2 linked regions of the Caldalkalibacillus thermarum genome follow. The main gene of each other region encodes a partner of the protein of the gene in region 2 in a complex. Links are inferred from orthologs where the notes say so. Each region holds a gene or a part of one and is shown on either strand. Other genes may lie near its edges.

Region 1 (5,552 bases), on a different replicon or contig from region 2:
TTCCTGTTTGCTGATCAGAATGACGGAGCCGATCGGATCGCCGCCGGCTATGATCGGCGCAATACAATACGCTGCATATTCTTCCTGCATATCTTTACAAATCTCATAGGTCCCATGGTTATTTTCAACGATGATTTTACGCTCGTTCATACTGGTTTCCACCACATCGCCAACAGCTTTTTCCATATACGTTTTTTTAGATGCACCGGAAACAGCAATAATGGAATCCCGGTCAGAAATCAAGGTGACATGGCCCAAGTTTTCGTATAATGAATCGGCATATTCTTGGGCAAAATCACCTAATTCTCCGATGGGAGAATATTTCTTTAAGATCACTTCCCCATCGCGGTCCACAAAAATCTCCAGCGGATCGCCTTCCCGAATACGCAAGGTGCGGCGGATTTCTTTTGGTATGACAACTCTTCCCAAATCATCAATGCGACGAACAATCCCAGTAGCTTTCATAATCCTGATGTCCTCACTTTCCATGATGTTGTATTAATTAACTTCGTACCAAATGACTGGAATTAAACCTTGTCCATATTATTTGTTGACAAGCAAAACATATGCATCCAACAACACTTAAAAACAAAGATATGGAGGGCGGATTGATGACAAGCTGCCTCCTGCAGCCTGTTCACACAGGATGCGGTCACCACTGGGAGCTCAGGGATCACACGGTCCCTGGTTTGTCCGTCTTACAGGTTAATGTGCTTAATGTGCTGAGGAAGTTCCTCTTCTAAATATTGGAAGAATTTTTGGCCCGTCAATTGGCTGATCTCATCCGGTTCCAGCTCATCCAACTCAGCTACATAACGCTTTTCCACTTTAATGATGTGAAAGCCGTAATCCGTTTGCACCGGTGCACCGATCTCCCCGATCTCCTGCTCCAGCGCCGCTTGCTTAAACTCAGGCACCCACATGGCCACAGGCACATCTTCATACAAACCACCGTCCTCTTTGCTGCCCGGGTCTTGGGAGTGCTCCCGGGCCAGTTCAGCAAAGTCAGCCCCTTGCTCAAGTTGTTCATAAAGGTCATACGCCTTTTGTCTGGCTTCCTCTTCGGACAGATCATGCATGGTTGAGATCAAAATATGGCGCACAGTGGCTTTGGTCCGCTCTTCTTCCGTGAGCTGCTCCCGGAAATATTGCTTCATCACCGCATAATTGTGCAAATACTGTTTGACATCTTCTTCACTAATGTCTAACGTCTCATAAGCACGCTCTAATGTTTCCTCATCATAAACGGCCTGGACCTCATGCCACAGCTGTTCGGCTTCCGCTTCCGCCCAATCTAGATCGGCTCCCGCCATTTCCTCTAAAATCAGCCGCTCGGCAATCAAGAACTGTAGAAATCTTTCGCGAACCTGCGGGTCATTGACAGGCGCGCGAGGCTGCATAAACGCTTGAATGGCCAGATAACGGGCCAGTTCATCTCCGCGAATCTCCCCATCTTCATATTTGGCCACCACCTGGGTTTCCGTCAAACCTTCCCGGTCCACCTCTGGAAATTCGATCGTTAATCCTTCATTTTCATCTCCTGGCGAGCCATTTTCCGCTTCCTCCTGCTGCCCTCCACAGGCCGTCACCGTTAACAGCAACAAAAGACACACCAAGCCTAACCGCAGACGGAAGGGTTTATAACGCCTGCTTCTCTTCCCTCGGTTCAAATGAGTTGTGCTGTGCATTGGATTCCTCTCCTTTAACCACATTGGCTTCCGCCATTTTATCAAACAGATCCAGTGTCAAATCCAGCCATTCATCCTCACTCATCCCGTTCACTTTAACCGTGACGCCGATCTTGACATCGGAAACAAGACCCACTCTGCGTCCGTATTGGCTGGCCAGCTTAAACAGTTGGCCGCCATCTATTTTATCATTTTGGGAAGGGTGGAACAGCAATCTTAAAACCTGGTCTTTGAGCACAATCGTATCAAGCTTATACCGCTTGGCATAGGCTTTCAGTTTAGACAGCTTGATTAAGCGCCCTACAGGGGGAGGCGGAGCGCCAAAGCGGTCCATAAATTCCTCTTCCACCTCGCGCACATCTTCCAACGTGGACACAGCTGCCACCTTTTTATACATTTCGATTTTCTGTTTGCTGTCTTGTACATAATCTTCGGGAATATAGGCATCAATGTGCACGTCCATCTCCAATTCAACGGGCTCTTCCTGGGGACGCTCTCCTTTCAGTTCTTCAATGGCCTCTTTCAACATTTGGGAATAAAGGTCAAAACCTACGGAATTGATAAAACCATGCTGCTCCGCTCCCAGCAAGTTGCCGGCGCCGCGGATCGCCAAATCGCGCATGGCAATTTTAAAACCAGAACCAAGCTCAGTAAACTCCTTAATCGCTTCCAGGCGTTTTTCAGCCACTTCAGACAACACTTTTCCCCGCTGGTAGGTAAAGTAAGCGTAAGCGGTACGGTTGGAGCGGCCGACGCGCCCACGCAGCTGGTACAGTTGGGACAAGCCCATCTTGTCTGCATCATAGACGATCAGGGTATTGACATTGGGAATGTCAACCCCGGTCTCGATAATGGTGGTGCTGACCAAAACATCATACTCCCCGTCCAGGAAATCCAGCATGATGGCCTCCAGCTCGGTTTCCTTCATTTGGCCGTGAGCCACCGCGACCCTGGCATCGGGGACAAGGGCGCGTATCTCTTCTGCTTTCCGTTCAATCCCTTGCACCTGGTTATATACAAAATACACCTGTCCGCCCCGGGCCAATTCCCGCTCAATGGCCTCGCGCACCAATGCCCCCTGATACTCCACCACATACGTTTGCACAGGAAAGCGGTTCTCAGGCGGCGTTTCAATCACGGACAAGTCACGGACACCCAGCATGGACATATGCAGTGTGCGGGGAATAGGCGTTGCAGTCAGCGTCAACACATCCACATTTGCTTTTAATTGTTTAATTTTTTCCTTATGGGCGACCCCAAAGCGCTGCTCTTCATCGACAATGAGCAAGCCCAGGTCCTTAAATTGAACATCTTTAGACAGCAGGCGGTGAGTGCCGATAATAATGTCCACCACACCATTCTTAATTCTTTTCACCGTTTCATTTTGCTCTTTGCGGGTGCGGAAGCGGCTTAGCACATCAATCTCCACCGGAAAATCGCGAAACCGCTCTTTAAAGGTTTCGTAATGCTGCTGGGCCAAAATGGTGGTCGGCACCAGGACAGCCACCTGCTTGGAGTCCATCACCGCTTTAAAAGCGGCGCGGATGGCCACTTCCGTTTTGCCGTAACCCACATCACCGCACAACAGGCGATCCATCGGGCGGGGCTTTTCCATGTCCCGCTTAATCTCTTCAATCGCCCGCTTCTGGTCAGGTGTTTCCTCGTACGGGAACAACGCATCAAATTCCCGGTGGATCTCCGTGTCCGGGCTGAAGGCATAACCGGGCGTTGCTTCCCGTTTAGCGTACAGCTTGAGTAAATGTTCGGCAATATCCTGTACGGACGAACGGACACGGCTTTTGACACGCTTCCATTCATTTCCCCCCAGTCTGTACAACTTGGGGGCTTTATCTTCACTGCCCAAGTATTTTTGGACCTGGTCAATGTTTTCCACAGGGACGTACAGTTTGTCATCCCCGGCATACTGGATATGCAAATAATCTTTGTGGGCGCCATTGATCTCCAATGTCTTCAAGCCCACATAACGGCCAATGCCATGGTTGACATGAACGACATAATCCCCTTCGTTCAGGTCTGTGTAACTTTTGATCCGCTCCACGTTAGACACTTGGGTCTGGGTACGCGGTTTTCTCTTTTTCTGCTGGGCAAACAGTTCATTTTCGGTTACCACCACCAGCCGGTGGGTGGGCAGTTCAAAACCGGACTGAATCCGCCCCACTACCACCTGGGGAATCCCCTCCACCAGGGCCGCATCCCCTTTTAACTTCCTGGCCTCGATCTGAAAGTCATCCAAAATGCGCAACATGCGCTCAACCCGTTCGCTGTCCCCGGCCAAAAACACAATTCTATCCCTGTTTTTTTGCCAGCGGTTGATCTCCGTTTGCAGGACAGGGAACTGGCTGTGGAAGTGCTGCATCGGCTTAGAGGTAAAATGAACAATATTTTGCGGGCTGGTCTGGGGAATTTGCCGTAAAAAGAGGGATAAGTAAACCAATGGTTTTTTAACCTTTTCTTTCCATTCAGAGAATGGAAGAGAGATAGAGAGTTCAGGCAAAAATTCCCCTGTCTGCATCATTAAAGTTTTCCATTCCGCCTCTTCCCGCTGAAAATTGGTCTCAGCTTCCAGCAAGCGCGTCGGTTCATCCACAATGACAACAGACCCTGGCTCAAAATAATCCACCAAGGTTGTGCGCTGGCCATAGAAGCAAGAGATATATTTGTAGATTCCCTGGAATGATTGTTTTTGACGTAATTGCTCAATTTCCCAGCCAATGTGTTCTTTAAGTTTAGCTTTTACTTCCTCGTCCCTGACCTTCGCCAGCTGTTTGTGCAACGCTTCTTCGACTTTTTTGGCCCCCAATTCATAGTGCTCCTCAAACAAAATCCACTCCACGCTGGGCCCCAGCGTAATACGTTGCACGTTTTCTTGGGAACGCTGGGTTTCTATATCAAAGGTGCGGATAGAGTCTACTTCCGTATCAAACAGTTCAATACGGACGGGCGAGGAAGCAGGAGGGTACACGTCAATGATCCCCCCGCGGATGCTGTATTCCCCCTCCGCTTCTACCATTTCCACTCTCTTATAACCCATGGTCAATAGTTTGGCTTGCAACTCTTCTAAGTTGATCTCGTCTCCCCAGGTGATAGAGATTTGCGCTTTCTTCCACACCGAGGGCGGCGGAAGCAAACGCTTCAGACCGGCCAAAGGGACAATGACGATGATCTTCTCCTTCAAGGCCAGCTTATTCAACACTTCAATCCGCTGCCGTTTAAATTCGGGACTGGCCGTGGCAATTTCCGAGGCGATCAGCTCATTGACCGGGTACAGATAAACTGACTCTTCATCCAGCCATTCTATTAAATCTTCGTAAATTTTTTGAGCTTGGTGCAGATTGTGGGTCACAACCAGCTGGGCTTCACGATTTTCCTGGAACAGGGCGCTCATAAACAGCGTCCGTGACGAGCCATTTAACCCGGTCACCAGCTGTTCTTTCATGCCATTTTGAATGGCCTTCAACACATGTTGAAAATCGGTTCCCTGGCTAAAAATGTGGATCAGCTCTTTCATGTTTGCCTCCTCTCCGTTCCTTAAAAAACAGATCAATCACCAAGTCCGTTCAATGGTGTATTTTATTCAGCAGAAGCCATTCTGGGTTCCGCTCAATGGCCTCCTGGCAATGTTCACATGTTACTTGCGCTACTATATCACCATTTTCCTGGTAAAGCAAGATATCCTGCTTCTCTTCAGGATTCAAAGTATGAAAACCGAGCTGTTCCTCAGTAACAGGAGCATTAATTTCACCCAGTTTCAGCCCGCAATGGCGGCATACATAATGGATGGCCATCGTCTTCCTCCTAAAAAACAGTGTTTATTCTAGTATGCCTCCCATGCGGGTCAAACAT
Region 2 (3,577 bases):
CCATCGTTTAAAGCGCTTTGCAGCAAACTTAAAAGCCAGATCCTGGATATGGACCTGGCTTTCATGCGGCCGGATTGGCACAGGCAGCCAACACTGCCAACGTACTGTACCCGTTGTTTACTTCCCCACGCTGGTATTACCCAGATCAGGTCCAAAGGGTTAAGGAACTTCATCGCGTTCCTTTCTCAGCCTGGCTCACAGGCACCCCCAGTAATACTATTAGATTTTACACAAGTTAATATATCATAAAAAGTGTGGCAATTCAACCTGTTAAATATCCGTGTGATACCTAATCAGGCATCACACGGATAAACGGTGACAGCGGTTTATGGAACTTTATAGTCATACCTTGACGGTTTCTTGCTGTTTCATGCGCCGACGGTCCCGTTCCAAAATGGGCCCCAGATACTGGCCGGTATAAGAACGCTTGACCTGGCAGATTTCTTCCGGGGTGCCTGTGGCGACAATCTCACCGCCTCCGTCCCCTCCCTCAGGTCCAAGGTCAATTATATAATCGGCCACTTTGATCACATCCAGATGGTGCTCGATGACCAGCACCGTGTCCCCATTGTCCACCAGCCGCTTCAGCACTTCCAACAGGCGGCGGATGTCCTCGATGTGCAAACCTGTGGTCGGCTCATCCAGAATGTACAGGGTGCGCCCGGTGCTGCGGCGGTGCAGTTCGGAAGCCAGCTTCACCCGCTGGGCTTCCCCTCCGGACAACGTGGTGGCCGGCTGGCCCAGGCGCATATAGCCCAAGCCGACATCTTGCAAGGTTTGCAGCTTGCGCTTGATGCGGGGGATGTTCTGGAAAAAGTCAAGGGCTTCTTCCACGGTCATGTTCAGCACATCGGCAATCGTTTTCCCCTTATAGGTGACCTCCAGGGTTTCCCGGTTATAGCGTTTGCCCTTGCACACTTCACAAGGCACATACACATCGGGTAAAAAGTGCATCTCAATCTTAATGATCCCGTCTCCCCGGCATGCTTCACAGCGCCCACCTTTGACATTGAAGCTGAAACGGCCCTTTTTGTAGCCTCTCATCTTTGCTTCCGTGGTCTGGGCAAATACTTCCCGGATATCATCAAACACGCCTGTGTAGGTGGCCGGATTGGACCGGGGGGTCCGCCCAATGGGTGACTGGTCAATATTGACCACTTTATCCAGATGTTCCGTGCCTTTGATCTCCTCATGTTCTCCGGGTTTGACTTTGGAGCGGTAGTATTGCCGCATGAGCGCCTTGAGCAAAATTTCATTCACCAGTGTGCTTTTGCCTGATCCAGAAACCCCGGTGACACACGTGAACACGCCCAAGGGGATTTTGACGTTTACATTTTTCAGGTTGTTTTCCCGGGCCCCGATAATCTCCAGCCATTTGCCATTGGGCTGGCGCCGCTGGGCTGGGAGGGGAATAAATTTTTTCCCGCTGAGATATTGTCCGGTAAGGGAGTTGGGATTATTCATCACCTCTTCCGGCGTGCCCTGGGCCACCACCCGTCCCCCATGGGCACCAGCACCCGGACCAATATCGATTAAATGATCGGCCGCCAGCATAGTATCCTCATCGTGCTCCACGACCAGCAAAGTATTGCCCAAATCACGCATCTGTTCCAAGGTGCGGATCAAGCGGTCATTGTCCCGCTGGTGCAAACCGATGGAAGGTTCATCCAGCACATAGAGGACCCCCGTCAGCTTCGATCCAATCTGGGTGGCCAGGCGGATACGCTGAGCCTCTCCTCCGCTTAAGGTGCCGGCCGAGCGGTTCAGGGTTAAATAATCAAGGCCCACATCAATCAGGAATCCCAGCCGCTCCTCAATCTCGCGCAAAATGAGCTGGGCAATCTTTTGTTCTTTCTCCGTCAAGGTCAAAGATGCAAAAAACTGCTTGGCTTCTGCCACGGAGAGGCGTGTCACATAATCAATGTTTTTGCCATTGATGGTGACGGCCAACGCCTCGGGCCGCAGGCGGGCTCCCTGGCACTTGGGACAAGCCTTGTGGCTCATGTAGGCTTCAAGCTGTTCGCGGACATAGTCTGACCCTGTCTCCTTGTAACGGCGCTCCACATGAGGAATGACACCTTCAAAGGGGACATGTTGTTCCCGGATCTGGCCCAATTCATTCTCATAGCGGAAGTAGAAACGTTCTCCTTTGCTGCCGTACAGCAGCAAGTCTTGTTGACCTTGGGGCAGCTCCCCAAAGGGGGTATCACGGTCAATGCCAAAATGGTCACAGACGCAGGCTAACAGCTGTTCGTAATAGGGGGAACTTGAGCCTTCCCAAGGGGCAAGCGCCCCTTCGTTAATGGACAGGTTGGGATCAGGAATGACCAGGTCCGGATCTACTTCCAGGCGGCTGCCCAGGCCGTCACAGTAGGGGCAAGCCCCATAAGGACTGTTAAATGAAAACAGCCGCGGCGCCAATTCCTCGATGCTGAAGCCGCATTCGGGACAAGCCAGGTTAGAGCTGAACAGCAACTCTTCCTGACCGATCACATCAACCAGCACCTTGCCATCGGCAATGTCCAGCGCCGTTTCAATGGAGTCGGCCAAACGGGAGGTGATGCCATCCTTGAGGATAATGCGGTCCACGACAACTTCAATGGTATGCTTTTTGTTTTTCTCCAGTTTGATCTCTTCGGCCAGATCACGCACCTCGCCGTCAATTCTGACCCGCACAAAGCCTTGCTTGGCAATCTGTTCCAGCAACTTGGCATGTTCACCCTTGCGCCCGCGAACCACCGGAGCCAATATTTGCAGCTTGGTCCGCTCGGGATACTCCAGGATGCGGTCCACCATCTGCTCCACCGTCTGGGAAGTAATTTCAATCCCGTGGGTGGGACAGTGGGGGCGCCCGATGCGGGCAAACAGCAGGCGGAGATAATCATAAATTTCTGTCACTGTTCCTACTGTGGAACGGGGGTTCTTGCTGGTCGTTTTCTGATCAATGGAAATGGCCGGGGACAAACCTTCAATGGCATCCACATCCGGCTTATCCATTTGTCCCAAAAATTGGCGGGCATAGGCGGAGAGGGATTCCACATAACGCCGCTGCCCCTCCGCATAAATCGTATCAAAGGCCAAGGACGATTTGCCCGATCCGGACAATCCGGTCAACACCACAAACTGGTTGCGGGGAATCGTCACATCAATATTTTTCAAGTTGTGCACCCGGGCTCCTTTGACAGAGATGAATCGGTTGCTCATGCTCATCATCCTTCCAGTTCCGCTTTCAATTCCAAGATGAGATCGCGCAACTCCGCTGCCCGTTCAAAATTTAACTCCTTGGCAGCTGCTTTCATTTCTTTTTCCAGCTTCTTGATCAAATCTTCCTTCTCTTTGCGCGACAGTTTGTCTACATCGGGTGTGGCACGGTACGCTTCTTTATCTTCGATCACCTTGGTGGCTTCGATCACATCGTAGACCGGTTTGACAATGGTTTTGGGGGTGATGCCGTGCTTTTCATTATAAGCTTGCTGGATTTGGCGGCGCCGCTTGGTCTCTTCTATCGCCGCCCGCATCGACTCGGTCACGTGATCAGCATACATAATGACATGACCATTGGCATTGCGGGCAGCAC

What was found. The genes of interacting proteins can lie anywhere in the genome.
Region 1: the proteins of uvrA (region 2) and mfd are in contact, whole or in part, in a crystal structure (PDB 4DFC), measured with the Escherichia coli proteins. The link is inferred for Caldalkalibacillus thermarum from one-to-one orthologs.

The regions. Positions count from the first base shown.
Region 1 is NZ_BMKZ01000038.1:20,541-26,092, reverse strand. Bases 1,439-5,549 are described here. They hold mfd (transcription-repair coupling factor), read right to left. Parts: upstream 5,218-5,549; coding sequence 1,639-5,217; downstream 1,439-1,638. Other genes in these bases: IEW48_RS13270 (anti-sigma-F factor Fin family protein), read right to left, coding at 5,267-5,494; IEW48_RS13280 (peptidylprolyl isomerase), read right to left, coding at 1,439-1,688. Outside these bases: spoVT (stage V sporulation protein T), read right to left, coding at 1-465; more of IEW48_RS13280, read right to left, coding at 699-1,438. UniProt on the Escherichia coli protein: Couples transcription and DNA repair by recognizing RNA polymerase (RNAP) stalled at DNA lesions. Mediates ATP-dependent release of RNAP and its truncated transcript from the DNA, and recruitment of nucleotide excision repair machinery to the damaged site.
Region 2 is NZ_BMKZ01000023.1:2,052-5,628, reverse strand. The notes cover bases 143-3,577. They hold uvrA (excinuclease ABC subunit UvrA), read right to left. Parts: upstream 3,205-3,577; coding sequence 343-3,204; downstream 143-342. Other genes in these bases: uvrB (excinuclease ABC subunit UvrB), read right to left, coding at 3,210-3,577. UniProt on the Escherichia coli protein: The UvrABC repair system catalyzes the recognition and processing of DNA lesions. UvrA is an ATPase and a DNA-binding protein. A damage recognition complex composed of 2 UvrA and 2 UvrB subunits scans DNA for abnormalities.